Regions from separate parts of the Streptomyces sp. NPDC126510 genome, predicted to be linked through region 3. Evidence: riboswitches for the same ligand, from Rfam matches in the RefSeq annotation. Region 3 holds a riboswitch; each other region holds the start of a gene.

Region 1 (4,399 bases), on a different contig from region 3:
ACACTCCGAGCGCGGCGGCGGCGTCCTGCCCGAAAGCGAAGGCGTCGAGGGTTCGGGCGTACGACAGACACACCACCAGCGCCACCGCCAGCGCGGCCAGACACAGCCACACGTCGGTCCAGCCGGAACCGCCGAGCGAGCCGAGGAGCCAGAACAGCACGCCGCGGGTCGTCTCGGCGTCGGCGGAGGTCATCACGATGAAGGAGGTGAGCGCCGAGAAGAGCTGCATGGCGGCGACGCCCGCGAGGACGACCCGGTCGGTGGTGCCGCCGAGGGTGTGGCTGAGCAGGAGCACCAGCGCGAACGACAGCAGGGCGCCGAGGAACGCGCCCGCCGACACCGGGAGGGCGCCGCCGCCCACGCCCAGCACGACGACGAGGACCGCGCCGGTGGAGGCGCCCGAGGACACCCCGAGCACGAACGGGTCGGCGAGCGGGTTGCGCAGCAGGGACTGCATCACCGCCCCGCACACGGCCAGTCCGGCCCCGCACACGGCGGCGAGCAGGGTGCGCGGCAGTCGCAGCTGCCAGACGATCCCGTCGCGGATCGGCGTCAGCCCGGAGCTGCCGAGCCCGAGATGGGCCGCCACGACGGACCACACGTCGGCGACGCCGAGGTCGGCGGGACCGATGGTGATGGCGACGGCGAGGGAGGTCATGAGCGCGACGGCCCCGGCCAGGCCCAGCGCGAGCCCGGCCCGGCGCCCGGGCCCGGCGGCCACCGGCCCCTGCTCCCGGGCGGTCACTTCGCCAGCCCGAACCGGCGCAGCCCGGCGGCCACCTGTTCCACGCCCTCGACGGTGCGGATCGTCGGGTTCATGGCCTGCCCGCTGAGCAGCACGTACCGCTTGTGCCGAACGGCGTCCATGGTCCTGGTGACCGGGTTGGACTCCAGGAAGGCGATCTTCTTCGCGGCCGACTCGGCGGTCTGGGACTCGCGGGTCAGGTCGCCGATGACGAGGACGTCGGGGTCGCGGTCGGCGACCGTCTCCCAGTTGACCTGGGGCCACTCCTCGTGCGTGTCGTCGAGGACGTTCTTCGCTCCGAGGGCCCGGGTGATGATGCCGGGTGCTCCGCAACAGCCCGCCATGTAGGGCGATTCGGAGTTCGCGAACCAGTACAGGAGAGTGACGTCGGAGGCGTCGATGCCCTTCGTGGCCTTCCTCATGCGCTGCTGAAGGGAGGCCACGAGCGCGTCGCCGCGTTTCTTCACGCCGAACACGGTCGCGAGGTCGTGGACTTCGCCGTAGACGGTGTCGATGTCCAGGGGCTTGTCGCGTGCGCCGTCGCCGCCGCCCGAGTTGTCCTTGCCGGCGCAGTCGGAGGGGGAGACGTAGGTGGGGACGCCGAGCTTCTCGAACTGCTCGCGGGTGGCGACGCCGCCTTTGCCGAGGGTGGAGACGAAGGAGGCGGCGACGAAGTCGGGCTCGGTGTCCAGGACGCGTTCGAAGGACGGGTTGTCGTCGGCGATGCGCGGCACCCTCGCGTTGGCCTTCTCCAGTCCCTTCATCACGGGGTCGGTCCAGGTGGCCGTGCCGGCGAGGCGGTCGGCGAGCCCGAGGGAGAGCAGAATCTCGGTGGTGCCCTGGTTGAGGGACACGGCGTGTCTCGGCGGGGCGGGAATGCGGACCTCGTGTCCGCAGTCGGTGAGCGTGACGGCGGCGTTCGCGTCGGTGGACGCGCTCCCGCCACAGCCGGTCAGCAGCAGGGAGCCGGTGGTGAGCAGGACGGCGGCACGGGAGGGTCGGGCGAGGGGCACGGGAACCAGTCCTCAGTCGTCGAGGGCCCGATCGCGGAGCCCGGTCGTACGGTGCTCCCCCGCCGCGCGCGGCCGCGGGGGCCGCCAGCAGGTCTTCGGACTCGGGTTCACCCGGGTCGGAGCGCCTTCCCGGACGTCCGCGGAGGAGTCCAGTGGCCGAGGCCCCGCCCGTCCCCCTCACCGCTGCGCGTCAGTTCCGGATTCGCACCGGATTCCCTGACCCACGTACATGGGTTCGACTGGCCTCGGCAAGCTATCACGGGGGCCGTCCGGGGAATCACCGCGCACCCGGAGCCGTTGAACGGGTTGAACGGAGAGCAGCTCGTTCACGACTTCGGAGGAGGCCGCCGGTGTACGGCGACGAGGCAACGGTCCGCAGGATCCTCACCGGGCTAGGCGACACCTGGGCCGTGGTCGGCCTGTCGTCGAACCGGCAGCGCGCCGCGTACGGCGTCGCCGCCGTGCTCCAGCGTTTCGGCAAGCGCGTTGTGCCGGTGCACCCCAAAGCGGAGACGGTGCACGGGGAGAAGGGGTACGCGAGCCTGGCGGACATCCCCTTCGACGTGGACGTGGTGGACGTGTTCGTGAACAGCGACCTCGCCGGTGCCGTCGCGGACGAGGCGGTCGCCAAGGGCGCGAAGGGCATCTGGTTCCAGCTCGGCGTGATCGACGAGGCGGCGTACGACCGGACCCGTTCGGCGGGCCTGGAGATGGTGATGGACCGCTGCCCGGCCATCGAGATCCCACGGCTGCCTCATCACCGCGTACAGGAATCCTGAAGCGTTCTCCAGGAAATACCCGCAGTCGGTCAAGGTTTCCCGCGCCCGGTCAAGCGTGCACAACTCCTCTTCTGCCTCCGGGCAGTCCATTCCTAATCTGAGGCCTCTTGCTCACTGAACTCTCCGAGTTCATTTATGAGAGGCCCCTGAATTCATGGAAAGAGACGGCCTGCGCCGGGATGTCGGGCTGATCGGGCTCATGTGGGCCTCGGTCGGCTCCATCATCGGCTCGGGCTGGTTGTACGGCGCCGAGAAGGCCGTCGTGGCGGCCGGCCCCGCGGCGATCCTGTCCTGGCTCATCGGTGCGGTGGCGATCGTGCTGCTGGCACTGGTGCACGCGGAACTCGGCGGCATGTTCCCGGTCGCCGGCGGCACCGCCCGTTATCCGCACTACGCGTTCGGCGGACTGGCCGGCATGTCCTTCGGCTGGTTCTCCTGGCTCCAGGCCGCGACGGTGGCACCGATCGAGGTCGAGGCCATGATCGGCTACGCCGGGCACTGGCACTGGGCGCAGGGCTTCCAGCACCCGAAGGACGGGACCCTGACGACGAGCGGCTTCGTCGTCGCGGTCGTCCTGATGGCCGTGTTCGTCGTCGTCAACTTCCTCGGAGTGCGGATCCTGGCGCACACCAACAGCGCCGCCACCTGGTGGAAGGTGGCCGTGCCGCTGGCCGCGATCTTCATCATCGCGGCGGGCAACTTCCACCCGGGCAACTTCACCGAGCACGGTTTCGCGCCGTTCGGCGCCCACGGTGTGCTGAGCGCCGTCAGTTCCAGCGGCATCATCTTCGCCCTGCTGGGCTTCGAGCAGGCGATCCAGCTGGCGGGCGAGAGCCGGGACCCGCAACGGGACCTGCCGCGCGCGACGATCGGTTCGGTCGCCATCGGGGCGGCCATCTACGTCCTGCTGCAGATCGTCTTCATCGCCGCCCTGCCGCTGGGCTCCTTCGCGCACGGCTGGACCAAGCTCGACTACCCGGGCATCAGCGGCCCGTGGGCGGGGCTCGCGACCCTGCTGGGCCTCGGCTGGCTGAGCGTGGTGCTGTACCTGGACGCGGTGGTCTCCCCGGGCGGCACCGGACTGATCTACACGACGGCCACGTCCCGGGTCTCCTACGGACTGGCCCGCAACGGCTACGCGCCGAAGCTCTTCGTCCGCACCGACGCGCGCGGCGTGCCGTGGTTCGGGCTGATCGTGTCCTTCGTGACGGGCGTGGTCTGCTTCCTGCCGTTCCCGAGCTGGCAGCAGCTGGTCAGCTTCATCACCTCGGCGAGCGTGCTGATGTACGCGGGCGCCCCGCTGGCCTACGGCGTGTTCGCGGACCGGCTGCCGCACCGGGAACGCCCCTACCGCCTGCCCGGCGGGAAGGTCCTCTCACCGCTGTCGTTCGTGGTGGCCAACCTCATCATCTACTGGTCCACCTGGGACACCCTGTGGCGGCTCGGCGTGGCCATCGTCCTCGGCTACGTCCTGCTCGGCGGCTACGCCTGGTACGCCACCAGCAAGGGCCTGCCCGACGCTCCCCGGCTCGACTGGAAGGCCGCCCAGTGGCTGCCCGTCTACCTGCTGGGCATGGGCGTCATCTCCTGGCAGGGCGGATTCGGCGGCCAGGGGCACCTCGGACTGTGGTGGGACATCCTGGTCGTCGCGGTGTTCTCGCTGGCGATCTACTACTGGGCCCGGGCCTCGGCCTCCCTGTCCGGAGAGATCGAGCTGAGCATCGAGGAGGTGGCCGTCACGGAGGTGCCGGTCCACTGAGACCGGCCTCCATAATGTGCGCATGACCCACGCCTCTGCGCCCTCCGACTCCGGCGCCCCGCAACGCTTCCCAGTCGTTGTCGTGGGCGCCGGTCCGGCGGGT
Region 2 (4,399 bases), on a different contig from region 3:
AGTTCCCCTGGGTCAAGGTCCTGCCCTACTGGGTGTCCCAGGTGGCCGGCGCCCTGGCGGGGGCGGCCCTGGTCTACGCCGTGTACCACGACGCCATCAACGCGTTCGACGCCGCCTTCAAGGGGCCGAAGACCGACGGAAAGACCCTCGCCTCTTTCTCGATCTTCGCGACGTTCCCGGCGCCGTACTTCAACGGAGGCATCTGGGGTCCGCTGATCGACCAGATCGTCGGCACCGCCTTCCTGGTCATGCTGGTCGTGGCGATCATCGACCTGCGCAACACCGCCGTGAAGGCGAATCTCGGCCCGCTGGTGATCGGCTTCGTCGTGGCGGCCATCGGCATGTCCTTCGGGGCGAACGCCGGATACGCCATCAACCCGGCCCGCGACTTCGGCCCGCGCCTGTTCACCTGGATGGCGGGATGGGACGGATTGGCCTTCCCCGGCAGTCTGGCCGGGGCGTTCAGCGACTACTGGTGGATCCCGATCGTCGGACCGCTCGTCGGCGGTGTGATCGGCGTCCTGGTGTACGACCTCTTCATCGGCGACGTACTGCACGCCCGCGCGCAACAGGGCGAGGCACCGGAGCCCGGTCGGACGCGCCCCACCACCTCCGACGACGAGTGAGCGCGCATCGGCCGCGGCCGGGACCGCGGCCGATGCTAAATTCATCCGGGCGTCCGCCCGTGAGAGGTGCGGATCGCCCGCCGTACAGGTGAATCGGCCCAGGGCAGGCCCGAATCGGATGGTGGCACGATCCATGACTGACCCGGAGGAGCTCTCCGCGGCCGACACCCCTCTTCCGCGGATCCTCGGCAATACCGGGTCGCTCGCCGCGGCCGAACCGGAGGCGACCGGCGCTCTGTGGCGGCTGGCCGAACCCGGCCGGCAGCTGGACGCCAACCTCGTCCGCGTCCCGCCCGAGGGGTCCATCGACGCCCACGCCGAACCCGACCTCGACGTCCTGCTGCTCGTCGTCTCGGGGGACGGCACGCTCGGCTCCGCGGCCGGGCCGCACCCGGTGGAGCCCGGCAGCCTGGTCTGGCTGCCGCACGGCAGCGTGCGCAGCGTGACCGCGGGCGCGGACGGCCTGTCGTACGTGACGGTCCACCGCCGCCGCCCGGGCATGCAGATCCAGGGCCGGCCGCGGACGTGACCTCGGTGCCGGGCAGGGGGGGGCACGGACGGATGACCAGCCGAGTCGTCCTCGTCTCTCCCGCGATGAACCGCTCGCTGCGGCAGGCCCGTTTCGACGACGGGGGCGCGCTCGACGAGGGCGGGCGGGAGCGGGCCTCGGCGGCGGCCGGGTCGCTGCCCCGGGCCGCCCGGGTGGTCGTCTCCCCCAGTGCGCGCTGCCGGCAGACCGCCGGGGCGCTCGGTCTGGACGGGGTCGAGGAGGCCGGGCTCACGGGGCTGAATGTGGGGCGGTGGCGCGGCCGGACCCTCGACGAGGTGGCCGTCGCCGAACCGGAGGCGGTGGGGCGGTGGCTGACCGATCCCTCCAGCGCACCCCACGGCGGGGAATCGGTACGGGACGCATGTGCGCGGGTCGCCCACTGGCTGGACGGCCTCCGCGAGACGGACGGGCGCACGCTCGCCGTGGTCGAGCCGGACGTCGTACGGGCGGCCGTGGTTCACGCCCTGGGCCTGCCGACGGCGGGATTTCGGCGGCTGGACGTGCCGCCGCTGACTGCGACGGAACTCAGCGGGCGGGCCGGGCGCTGGAACCTGCGGCTCGGGCGCCCGCTGGACGTGCCGGAAGCCGGCGCGGAGCACTGAGTCGCGCCGGCTCTCCGGGAACGCTGCTTCAGGCAGGCCGTCGGGGTGCGGCGACCGGCCGGGCCGGGGCTGTGGACGTCGCGGGCCCGGGGGTCGGCAACCGCTCGGCCAACTCGCCGAAGAGCAGCCCGAATCCGGACCAGAGGGTGGTCTGGACGGCCAGCGCGCAGAGGCGGAACCGCCACAGCACGGTGGCTGGGAAGCCGGCGGGAACCTCGTCGACGGCGGGCAGGAACGCGTACGCGAGCCCGATCGCGAGAACGAACGCGGCCACCGCGGCGACCGTCGCCCACCAGGTGCCCAGGCCCCGCGCGAGGCGCTTGCCGAGGAGGGTGGCGGCGATCGCCAGCAGGACGCCGAGCAGCATCATCAGGAAGTACAGGGTGGTCCGACGGCCGATCGTGTCGGGGTCGCCGACGGCCGGCGGGTTGGCCGGATACTTCAGGAACGGTACGACGTAGACGGCGAGCAGAGCGCCACCGGACAGCAGCAGCGCGGTGGCCCGGGGACTGAAGCGGCCCACCCGGCCGAGCGCGAAACAGTAGGCCAGAGCCGCGATACCGCCGAAGGCGACCCCGTAGAGGAGGACGCCGGTGGCCAGGCCGGCGGTGGACTGCAGGCCGCGGGAGACGAGTTCGGCCTCGTGCCCGTGAGCGGGGGCATGGGCCTCTTCGAAGCCGATCGCCCGGTCGACGAGCGGTTCACCGAGGAAGTAGGCGACGGCCAGGGCGAATACGCCGGCGGCGAGACCGGCGAGCATGCCGCGCACGAGCAGGTTTCTCACCAGGGTGGAGTTCATGAGGGATGCGGCTCCGCGGCGTCAGTGGCAGGGGAAGCCGAGCAGGTGGCGTGCGTCGTGCACCCACTCGTGGACGTCCTCGCCGGAGACGACGGAGGTGGCGCCCTGCTCGGCGCCGACGAAGTAGAGCAGGACCAGCATCAGGACGCCGAAGAAGACCGCCCAGGGGACGATCGCGCCGATCGGCAGCTTGGCGGGGAGGGCGGGAGTGGTGTCGGTCGGCTGGGCGACATGCTGCGCCATGGCGGGTCCTCCTCGGGGAGCTCGCGTCCCCTGTCGGTGGTGCACGGGACGACGGCTACGGGTCTGACTCGCCCCGTCCCGTTTCGGGGAGGGAGCACACAGTGGCGCGACCGTGCCGGATTCCCACCGGCTTCCGTCCTGCCGTCGTCGATTCGCACCGACCGTACCGCTCGGCCGGTACATGACCAATGCCCAGGCGTGAAGCCGAGGTCGGCTCTCACCGAACGCTTACCTGCGACCGAACACAAGTATCGACGGTGACATGACGGCGCCCTACGGCCCGGCCGGCAGGACACGAACTTCCGCGTGGGCTGCTGAGCGGACCTTCGACGCCTACGACATGTCCGGGCCGCGCAGGAGGAGTTGGGTCACGGCCAGGCCCGCGACGATGACAGCCGCCCGGAACGGCCACCGGCTGCGGTCGTCGACGGGCAGGGTCGTGCCCGCGACCGACACGACGACGGCCGCCCCCGCCAGAACCCAGCCCGGGCGCCCCACGCCTCCGGGCGGGCCGGTGACGAGCACGCAGACGGCGGCGAGCATCAGGGACGGCGCCAGCCATCGGCAGGCTCCGCGGCCCAGCCTCTGCGGGAGGCCGCGCACCCCGGTCGCGAGATCGTCCCGGATGTCCGGAAGCACGTTGACCAGGTGCGCCCCCACCCCCAGCAGGGCCCCGGCCGCCATCGCCCACCAGGCGGGCCAGGACGGCGAGGGCAGGCCGAGGGTGACGAACGCCGGCAGCAGACCGAAGGCGACGGCGTAGGGCAGCGGGGAGAGCGGCGTGCGTTTGAACAGCAGGTTGTAGCTCCAGGCGGTGGCGACCGCGGCGAAGTGCGCCACTCCTGCGAGAGCGCCGCTCAGCAGGGACAGCGGCACGCACAGGCCCAGGGCCGTCCCGGCTGCGACGGCCGCGGCCCGGAGCGGCAGTTCGCCGGTGGCCACCGGCTTGTCGCTGCGCCCGCAGAACGCGTCGCGCCGGGCGTCGGCCGCGTCGTTGCACCAGCCCACCGAGAGCTGGCCCACCAGCACGGCTGCCGCCACCTCGGCCGCACCCGCCGCGCCCCGGCCGGCCGCGACGGCCAGCACGGTCGCGAACGCTGTCACGGCGAGCGCCGGTTCCAGGTGGCAGGAACGCAACAGCGCCGGAACGCGGCGTGTCGCTCGGGAGAGGACCGGTGACGGGTGTAGAGACACACAGGCAAGATAAATGGGCAAAGAGGGCGAGAGAGGCACTGTCGATATGCGTGTCCCTGTGACGGCCGAAGACCTCCCCGCCTCACCGGGCACGGTGCGCGGGAAGGCCCGGCTCCCTGCGGGGACCACGATCACGGCGGTCCACACGGCGCTGCCCGCGCACCGCTACGCCCAGGACGACCTCACCGAACCGATCGGCGATCTGTGCCTGGCGCCGGGAGCCGACCGCGCCCTGCTGCGCCGCCTGCACGCGTCCGCCGGGGTCCGCGCCCGGCACCTCGCGCTGCCGATCGCCCGGTACGCCGCCCTGCGCGACTTCGGGCAGGCCAACGACGCCTGGATGGCGGCGGGTCTGGAGCTGGGCGAAGAGGCCATCGCCGGCGCG
Region 3 (4,399 bases):
AGAAGTTCCGTCACCGCGGCGCCCCACGGCAGACGCAGCCCCGCCTCCCGCAGGAGATCCGTGCGGGCCAGTGCCGTGGCCGCGGGCCCGGTGCGGACACCGGACGGCGTGAGGAGCGCCGCGTCGTCGGCCCAGCGCAGGGCGAGATCGACGTCGTGGGTGGCCATCACGACCGTGGTGCCGGCGGCACGGAGCCCGTCGAGGGTGGTGAGGAGCCGCTCCTGGCCGTCGGGGTCGAGTCCGGCCGTGGGCTCGTCCAGGACGAGGACGCGCGGTCGCATGGCGACCGCACCCGCGATGGCCGTGCGTTTGCGCTGTCCGTAGGACAGCAGATGGGTCGGCCGGTCGGCCAGGGCCGCGATGTCCAGCGCGGCGAGCGCCTCCGCCACCCGCGCCCGTACCTGCGTGTCGTCCAGGCCGAGGTTCAGCGGCCCGAACGAGACGTCCTGCTCGACGGACGCGGCGAACAGCTGGTCGTCGGGGTCCTGCACCACCAGCTGCACGGTCGTCCGCAGCCGGGTCAGCCCCCTGCGGTCGTACGCCACGGGCTGACCCTCGACCGTCAGCCGCCCCTCGTGCGGCTTCAGCCCGCCGCTGAGCAGTCGCATCAGCGTGGTCTTGCCGCTGCCGTTGCGGCCGAGCAGCGCCAGCGCGCGGCCCTCGCGGATCTCGAAGTCGAGGCCGCTGAGCACGGTCGGGCCGTCCTCGTAGGCGAAGGACGCGCCCCGCAGGGCGACGAGGGCGGGCTCGCTCATGTCAGCGGCCTTTCCAGTACGAGGGTGAGGACGGCCAGCGCGACGAGCAGCGCGCAACTGGCCGCCGTGAAGCGGACGGAGACCCGGGCCTCGGGCACCAGGACCCGCAGGGTGCCGTCGTAGCCGCGTCCGGCGAGCCCGGCCTGGAGCCGGCCGGCCCGGTCGAAGGCCCGGACGAACGCGGTGGCGCCGAGCCCGGCCAGGGAACGCCACTGAGCGCCCCGGCCGGTGTGCCCGAGCCGGGCCGCCTGGGCCTCCCTGATGCGCCGCATCGAGTCCAGCAGCAGGAAGCTCATCCGGTACGTCACGAGCGCGACGTCGACGACCGCCGCGGGAATCCCGGCCCGGACCAGTCGGGGCAGCAGGTCGGACATGGGCGTGGTGAAGGCGAACAGCAGCACGCCCAGGGAGGCCGCCGAGGTCCGCAGCAGCAACTCCCCGGCCCGCACCGGCCCGTCGTCGGCGAGGGAGGCGAACCCGCCTGGCCCGCCCACCTGGACGAGCAGCGTCAGCGCGCCGGTCACACAGAAGCCCAGCGGCACCCGGTAGGCCCGCCACAACCGCCGTCCGGGCACACCGGCCGGCCCCAGCAGCACCGCCAGTGCCGTCAGGAGGACCAGGGCGGCGCCCGGCCAGGGCGGCAGGGAGATCGCGAGCACGGTGAGACCGAGCCCGAGCACGGCCTTGTCCACGGGATGGCGGCGGCGCCAGCGACTGCTGTGCGCCGCCGCGTCGATCGGCAGCACCCGGGCTCAGTCCCGTTCCGCGGTGGACTTCCCGGCGGCGCCGGGAAGCGCGCTGTCGGCCTCCCGCTCCAGCGCCCGCTGCTCGCCCTGCCTGCGGCCCCGGCGCAGGCCGAAGTAGTAGGCGAGGACACCGGCGCCGAGGGCCGCCTGGAGGGAGAACAGGGCCGACTCGATCTCGCCGGACGGTGGCTCGTACAGCGGTGAGAACCACGGCTCGTAGTCCGGCTTGAGTTCGGTGATCGCCGTCTCGGCCTGGCCGTCGGAGCCCGTGAACGGCTCCTTCTTGTGGTCGCCGAGGCCGAGGGCCAAGGGCAGCACCGCGAGCGCCACCACGACGAACAGCAGCACCAGGTTGATCTTCGTGTTCCTGCTCATCGGGCCACCGCCTCCGTCTCGGTCCTGGTCTGCCTCTCGGCGAGGAGCACGCCCAGCCGGGTCAGTTCGCCCTTGCTGGACTGCACCAGCAGGCGCATCACGAGCACGGTCAGCAGGCCCTCGCTCACCGCGAGCGGGATCTGCGTGACGGCGAAGATGGCACCGAACTTGCCGAGCGCGCCCAGGAATCCGCTGCCCGGGTCGGGAAACGCGAGGGCCAGCTGCACGCTGGTGACGCAGTACGTGGACAGGTCGGCGACGAACGCGCCGGAGAACACCGCCACCATCAGCGGCGCGTTGGCGCGCCGCAGCAGCTTGTAGACGGCGTATCCGGCCCAGGGGCCGGCGATCGCCATGGAGAAGACGTTGGCGCCGAGCGTGGTCAGGCCGCCGTGTGCGAGCAGCAGCGCCTGGAAGAGCAGGGTGATGGTGCCCAGCACCGCCATGATGGGCGGCCGGAACAGGATGGCTCCCAGGCCCGTGCCGGTGGGGTGCGAGCAACTGCCGGTCACGGACGGCAGTTTCAGGGCGGACAGGACGAACGTGAAGGCGCCGGAGGCACCGAGGAGCAGTGTGCTCTCGGGGTGCTCGCGCACTTCACGGGTGAGCGACCGGACCCCGTGGACGACGAACGGCGCCGACGCGACGCCCCAGGCGACCGCGTGCGCCGGAGGAAGGAAACCCTCGGCTATGTGCATGGCTCAGCAGACCCTCTCCAGCACCTCGTGGATGGTTGACGCGCCTTGGCCGGTCTCCTGGCTGACGGGTACCACCGCCCGGACTCCGCCTTCCCGGGTCGCAAGGACCCAGTGGCTGCCCGTGAGGGCCGGAGCCGGACTTCCCGATTCACAGTGGCGAGGGCCGCACCGGCATCACACCGGATTTCCCGTTCACCAAGGCCTGGTGACAATAAGGCCGGGATAAGGGCGATGACAAGCCACCCAAGGGGCGCGCGAGGGGGCGCCCGTTCGCATACCGGCGCATCCCCGGCTGGTCCAAGCGATCCGCGCACGTGCCGCCGCGCGACGTCCGGGCCGTGTCAGTCGTCGTCCCCGCCGTCGTCGCTCTCCCCGTCGTCCCCGGCCTGGCCCGGCTTCTCCGGCTCCGGCTGCTGCGGGCCGCCGTCGACCGCTTCCTCCGTCGGAGTGGCGGCACCCGGCGCGGAGGCGGACGGCGTCGGGGAAGGGGGCGGCGTTGACGGAGTGACATCGGCCACGGTGCCGGTGGCGGGCGTGTCGGCGGCACCCGGTCCGGCCGCCGGGTCGGCCTGCGGATCGGAGGAATCGGGCGTGGCGGATTCGGTGGACGGCGTGGCGGCGGGGCTGCTCGCGCTCGGGGACGCGTCGGGTTCCGTGCCCTCCGCGGTCGTGTCGGGCGAGAACCAGCGCATGCCGATGAGCATCGCGGCGACGAAGAGGGCCGCGGCGGCGGCCGTCGCGGCCAGCTTCGACCGGTTGCCATGACCGCCGCGCGAGCGGCCCGAACGCCCCGCCTGGGCCGCCCGGGCGGCGGTGCGGTGGCCCGTGGTGGCGGGCAGCGCGTAGGTGGTCGGGCTGCCGGTCTCGGCGGTCGCGTACGGTCCCGGCCCGGCGGGCATCGCGCGGGACGCGGTGTTCGGCCGCGGCGGCGGCGAGACCTCCGGCAGCGGCTCGGGCAGGCCCCGCCAGGCGCCCTGGGCGAACCACTCGGCGGCCTGCTGCGCGGTGGGACGGTCCTCGGGCTGTTTGGCGAGCAGACCGAGGAGATAGCTCTCGAACGCCGGCGGAAGATTGGCGACACCGAGCTCGCGCGGCGGCACCGGAGCCGAGTCGAGGTGCTGGTGGAGCAGGGCGACCGCGGTGTCGGCCTCGAACGGCGGGCGCCCGCTGAGGAGCTGGTAGAGCACGCAGCCCAGGGAGTACATGTCGGAGGCGGGCCCCGCGGGCTTGCCCAGGGCCCGCTCGGGCGCGAGGTAGAGGCCGGTGCCGATGATCTGGCCGGTGGCGGTGAGCGCCGCGCCGGGGTCGTCGAGGAACCGCGCGATGCCGAAGTCCCCGATCTTGAGCGTGCCGCCCGCGTCCAGCAGCAGGTTGGCCGGTTTGACGTCCCGGTGCACGATGCCCTGCGCGTGCGCGGCGGCGAGCCCCGCGGACGCCTGCGCGGCGAGCAGGGCCACCCGCTCGGCGGGCAGCGCGCCGGAGCCGGTCAGCACCCCGGCGAGACTGTCGCCCTCGACCAGTTCCATCACCAGATACAGCCGGTTGTCGAACTCACCGAAGTCCAGCACACCGACCACGTTGGGGTGGTTGAGCCGTCCGGCGGTCTGAGCCTCCAGACGGAACCGGGAGGCCGCCGTGGCGTCGGTGTCCTGGGGCAGCAGCAGCTTGAGGGCCACTGCTCTGGCGAGCGTCTCGTCGTACGCACGCCAGACCTCTCCCATTCCACCGCGCCCGATCTCCACATCCAGCCGGTAGCGGCCCGCTAGCAGCACTCGTCCTCGTCTCACGCATAGGGGAAGGTCGTCGCCGCAGGCCGAACTCCCCG
Region 4 (4,399 bases), on a different contig from region 3:
CCTCCCGGACGTCCACGCGGGTCGGGTTGCCGATCCGGTAGTCGGCACCGGAGGCGGCCCGGGCCGCCAGCAGGTCCGTGTCGGCGGTCGACAACAACAACACAGTGCTCATGCGGGTGCTCCCGGTGGAATGAAGGGCAGTCCTTGCGGCGCGCCGGACTCGATGAGCCGCCACAGCGCGTCGGTGTCCGCGTGCTGTTCGATCAGGTCGCCGAGCCGGTCGAGCTGCTCCTCGCGCAGCGCGGCGAACGAGGTGTCCGGCGCGGGCACGAAACGGCGGCCCGCGGCGGCCGCCACCTCGCGCAGAAAGGCCCGCCGGAAGCCGTCCGACTCCAGTGAGCCGTGCCAGTGCGTGCCCCAGGTCTGGCCGACCCGGCAGCCGTCCAGGAAGGGTTCTCCGCCGATGACGTCGGCGACCCCGTGGTGGATCTCGTAACCCTCGACCCGCTCGCCGAGGGCCTCGCCCTGCGGCCGGGTGAGGGTCTTCTCGCGGGCGAACCGCACCCGCACGGGCAGGATCCCGAGCCCGTCGACGCGACCCCTGCGGCTCTCCACGTCGTCCTCGATGCGCTCGCCGAGGATCTGGAAGCCGCCGCAGATGCCGAGCACGGGCCGCTGCTCGGCGGCCCTGCGGACCAGCGCCTCGGCGAGGCCCCGCTCACGCAGCCACTCCAGCGCCCGGACCGTCCCGCGGGTGCCCGGCACGACGACGAGGTCGGCGTCGGACAGTTCCTCCGGCCGGTCCACGAACCGCACCACGACGCCCGGTTCGGCGGCCAGCGCGTCCACGTCGGTGAAGTTCGACATGAGCGGCACGGCACAGACCGCGACGCGCAGCACGTCCTCGCCCACGGGCGGGGCGACGACGGACTCCCGCACGGTCCCGCGCAGCGAGACCCTGAGGCCGTCCTCCTCGTCGATCCCGAGCCCGTGCCGGAACGGCAGCACACCGTAGGTCCGCCGACCCGTGAGCCCGTGCAGCATCTCCAGACCCGGCTCCAGCAGGGAGACGTCCCCGCGGAACTTGTTGACGAGGAACCCGGCGACACAGGCCTGGTCCTCGGGCGACAGCAGGGCCACCGTCCCGAAGAACGAGGCGAACACACCGCCCCGGTCGATGTCGCCGACGACGAGCACGGGCAGCCCGGCGTTACGGGCGATCCCCATGTTCACGATGTCCGTCCGCCGCAGATTGATCTCGGCGGGAGAACCGGCCCCCTCACAGATCACCGCGTCATACGTGCCCCGCAACTGCTCCAGGCAGTCCAGCACCGTCCCGAGCAGCCGCTGTTGCCGGCCGCCGTGGTAGCCGCGCGCACTCATCTCCCCGACCGGCTTGCCCAGCAGCACGACCTGGCTGCTCTGCTCGCCACCGGGCTTGAGCAGGACGGGGTTCATCAGCGCGGTCGGCTCGACGCGGCAGGCCTGCGCCTGCATGGCCTGTGCCCGCCCGATCTCGGCCCCCTCCGTCGTCACGAAGGAGTTCAGGGACATGTTCTGCGCCTTGAAGGGCGCGACCTTGACGCCTTGGCGCACCAGCCACCGGCAGATCCCGGCGGTCACGACGCTCTTGCCGGCGTCGCTGGTCGTCCCGGCGACAAGAAGCCCACCGCTCATGTCAGTTCCCCCTTTTCGTTGACCGCGCGCTCATCAGCAACCGCGCACCGGCGCACACCCCGAGCGCGAGCCACGTGACGCGCTGCGACAGCCGCACGGCCCGTTCGACGTCGTGTGTGCCGACGGCCCGCCCCCGCGTGTTCAGCACGGGCCGGTGCTCCACCCGTCCGCCGTACGAGAGCGTCCCGCCGAGCCGCACCCGGAGCGCCCCCGCGAACGAGGCCTCCACGGGCCCGGCGTTGGGACTCGGATGCTCGGCCGCATCGGCCCGCCAGGCCCGCACGGCCCCCCGCGGATCCGGCCCGGCCAGGGCGGCGAGCACGGCGGTCAGCCGCGCCCCCGGCCACCCGGCGAGGTCGTCCAGACGCGCGGAGGCCCACCCGTAGCGGCGGTAGCGGGCCGACTTGTGCCCGACCATGGCGTCCAGGGTGTTGACGGCCCGGAACCCGAGCAGCCCCGGCACCCCGCCGACGGCGCCCCACACCAGCGCCCCCACCACCGCGTCGGAGGTGTTCTCGGCGACCGACTCGACCACGGCGCGGGCCATGCCGTCGGCGTCGAGGGCCTGTGGATCCCGGCCGCACAGGTGCGGCAGCCGCGCCCGGGCCGCCTCGACGTCCCCGGCCTCCAGGGCACGCCCGATGGTCCGCGCCTCCCGGGCGAGTGAAGTCCCCCCGACGACGGCCCAGGTGGCGGCTGCGGTCAGCGCGACGGACGCGACGGGGGACGTCCGCACGGCACGCGCGGCGACGGACCCGAGGGCGACGGCCCCTCCGGCACACGCGGCGGTGTGCAGCGCGCCCCACCCGCGGTGGTCCCGCCACAACACCCGTTCCACGGCACCCGCGGCCCGTCCGAACGCGGCGACCGGATGCCCCCGGCGAGGATCACCGAGCAGCAGGTCACCGATCAGACCGGCGGCGGCGCCGTACGCGAAGACGCGACCGGCACCCATGGGCTCAACCGGCCAGGAGGGCGGGCAGGGGTGGGGTGCTGAACCTCGATCGGCAGCCGCGCATGGCGATATGTGTCCTCACTCAGGGTGTCCACGCCCTGGTTCGACGAGACCGGCGGTGAGAGTTCCTGGCTCCCGGGGATTGCTACCCCGGTGACAGTGGCGGGACCGCGCCGGACTCGCACCGGCTTCCTCTCCTGCCGCCGTAACTGGCCTCGGCAGTCCACCATGGCCGGGAACCGCCGTCAACTTGCCGTTGACCTGCGCGGGGAGAGTGTGGAGAACCCCACATCGCCCCTGCCCTCGCACGACGACCGGGCGGCACGGGACCGAAGTCCCGTGCCGCCCGGTGGACACGACGTGCGGTCGGTCGGGCCCTCAGGCCACGATCAGATAGATCCCGTACCCCACGGCCGCCGCACACGCCGCGAAGCACGCGTACGCGCCGGTGACGGCGAGCCCCGCGGAGCCGCCCTGCGCCGCCGCCCGCTCGCGGCGCGACAGGCCGGTGATGCCGAGGGTGAACAGGCCGACGAGGGCCACGGTGACCACGAGGCTGACACCGAAGACGGAGCCGAGGGCCGCCCAGTCGATCTTCATATCGGAGACTCTTCCTTGTAACCGGTGGCGGGTCAGACCGTGGTGGTCGTGGTCGGCGTGCGCTCGGCGGTGGCCTGCGACGGGAACGAGGGGACCGGGTCCTCCGGCGCGGCGGCCGTGCCACCCGCCGGCGGCGGCGTCACCGCGGCGATCGCCGTGGTCACCACACCGGCCGGCTCCGCCTCGACGGTGTCCTCGGTGTCGCAGACGTTGGTGTGGTCGACGACCTCACGCCGCGAGAGCTTCCAGATCGCCGCGCTGGAGGCGACGAGGAAGACGGCCACCACGGCGGTGCCCCAGCTGCCGAAGCCGGTGACGTACTCGGCGAGAGCACCCACCAGGGCCGCGGCCGGCAGCGTCAGACCCCAGGCGACGAACATCCGCGTCGCGGTGGACCAGCGGACCACACCGCCCCTGCGGCCGAGCCCGGCACCCATCACCGAGCCGGACACGGAGTGCGTCGTGGAGAGGGAGAAACCGAGGTGCGAGGAGGCCAGGATGACCGTGGCCGCGGAGGTCTGGGCGGCGAAGCCCTGCTGCGGCTGGAGGTCGGTCAGTCCCTTGCCCATGGTGCGGATGATGCGCCAGCCGCCCAGGTAGGTGCCGAGCGCGATGGCGAGACCCGCCGAGAGGATGACCCACATGGGCGGGTCGGAGTCGGGGGCGACGGCGCCGCCGGCGACCAGGGCGAGGGTGATGACACCCATCGTCTTCTGCGCGTCGTTGGTGCCGTGGGCCAGGGAGACCAGGCCCGCGGAGGCGATCTGGCCGGCCCGGTAGCCCTTCTTGGACGCGTTGCCGTCGGCCTTGCTGCCGAGGGAGTAGGTCAGCCGCGTGGCGAGCATCGCCGCGATGCCCGCGACCAGCGGGGCGGCGATCGCCGGGATCAGCACCTTGGTGACCAGCACGTCCCCGTGCACCGCGCCGACGCCCGCCGAGGCGATCGTGGCGCCGATCAGACCGCCCATGAGGGCGTGGGAGGAGCTGGAGGGCAGACCGACCAGCCAGGTCAGCAGGTTCCAGAGGATCGCGCCGACCAGGGCGGCGAAGATGACCTCGGGACGGATGCCGGCCTCGTCGACGAGGCCTTTGGAGATCGTGTTGGCGACTTCGACGGACAGGAAGGCGCCGACCAGGTTGAGGACCGCGGACATGGCCACCGCAACCTTGGGCCGCATGGCGCCCGTGGAAATGGTGGTGGCCATCGCGTTCGCGGTGTCGTGGAAA

What was found. Region 3 has a riboswitch for cobalamin ahead of ABTX60_RS21400 (energy-coupling factor ABC transporter permease). Riboswitches for the same ligand answer to the same signal wherever they lie in the genome.
Region 1: it holds a riboswitch for cobalamin, as region 3 does, so the genes downstream of both, ABTX60_RS31035 (ABC transporter substrate-binding protein) here and ABTX60_RS21400 (energy-coupling factor ABC transporter permease) in region 3, are expected to answer to the same signal.
Region 2: it holds a riboswitch for cobalamin, as region 3 does, so the genes downstream of both, ABTX60_RS16730 (CbtB domain-containing protein) here and ABTX60_RS21400 (energy-coupling factor ABC transporter permease) in region 3, are expected to answer to the same signal.
Region 4: it holds a riboswitch for cobalamin, as region 3 does, so the genes downstream of both, ABTX60_RS03695 (cobalamin biosynthesis protein) here and ABTX60_RS21400 (energy-coupling factor ABC transporter permease) in region 3, are expected to answer to the same signal.

What each region holds. Positions count from the first base shown of each region.
Region 1 is NZ_JBEORR010000026.1:46,458-50,856, forward strand. It holds gene ABTX60_RS31030 (FecCD family ABC transporter permease) at 1-658, opposite strand, end outside; gene ABTX60_RS31035 (ABC transporter substrate-binding protein) at 742-1,758, opposite strand; cobalamin riboswitch at 1,842-2,002, opposite strand; gene ABTX60_RS31040 (CoA-binding protein) at 2,109-2,537, shown strand; gene ABTX60_RS31045 (APC family permease) at 2,692-4,296, shown strand; gene ABTX60_RS31050 (4-hydroxybenzoate 3-monooxygenase) at 4,319-4,399, shown strand, end outside.
Region 2 is NZ_JBEORR010000010.1:217,942-222,340, forward strand. It holds gene ABTX60_RS16710 (MIP/aquaporin family protein) at 1-626, shown strand, start outside; gene ABTX60_RS16715 (cupin domain-containing protein) at 760-1,155, shown strand; gene ABTX60_RS16720 (histidine phosphatase family protein) at 1,188-1,778, shown strand; gene ABTX60_RS16725 (CbtA family protein) at 1,807-2,577, opposite strand; gene ABTX60_RS16730 (CbtB domain-containing protein) at 2,599-2,820, opposite strand; cobalamin riboswitch at 2,857-3,007, opposite strand; gene ABTX60_RS16735 (UbiA family prenyltransferase) at 3,154-3,924, opposite strand; gene ABTX60_RS16740 (type III polyketide synthase) at 4,061-4,399, shown strand, end outside.
Region 3 is NZ_JBEORR010000014.1:92,243-96,641, reverse strand. It holds gene ABTX60_RS21415 (energy-coupling factor ABC transporter ATP-binding protein) at 1-755, opposite strand, end outside; gene cbiQ (cobalt ECF transporter T component CbiQ) at 752-1,501, opposite strand; gene ABTX60_RS21405 (energy-coupling factor ABC transporter substrate-binding protein) at 1,508-1,876, opposite strand; gene ABTX60_RS21400 (energy-coupling factor ABC transporter permease) at 1,873-2,574, opposite strand; cobalamin riboswitch at 2,605-2,789, opposite strand; gene ABTX60_RS21395 (serine/threonine-protein kinase) at 2,916-4,361, opposite strand.
Region 4 is NZ_JBEORR010000002.1:389,717-394,115, forward strand. It holds gene cobN (cobaltochelatase subunit CobN) at 1-112, opposite strand, end outside; gene ABTX60_RS03690 (cobyric acid synthase) at 109-1,617, opposite strand; gene ABTX60_RS03695 (cobalamin biosynthesis protein) at 1,619-2,572, opposite strand; cobalamin riboswitch at 2,673-2,815, opposite strand; gene ABTX60_RS03700 (hypothetical protein) at 2,951-3,172, opposite strand; gene ABTX60_RS03705 (inorganic phosphate transporter) at 3,205-4,399, opposite strand, start outside.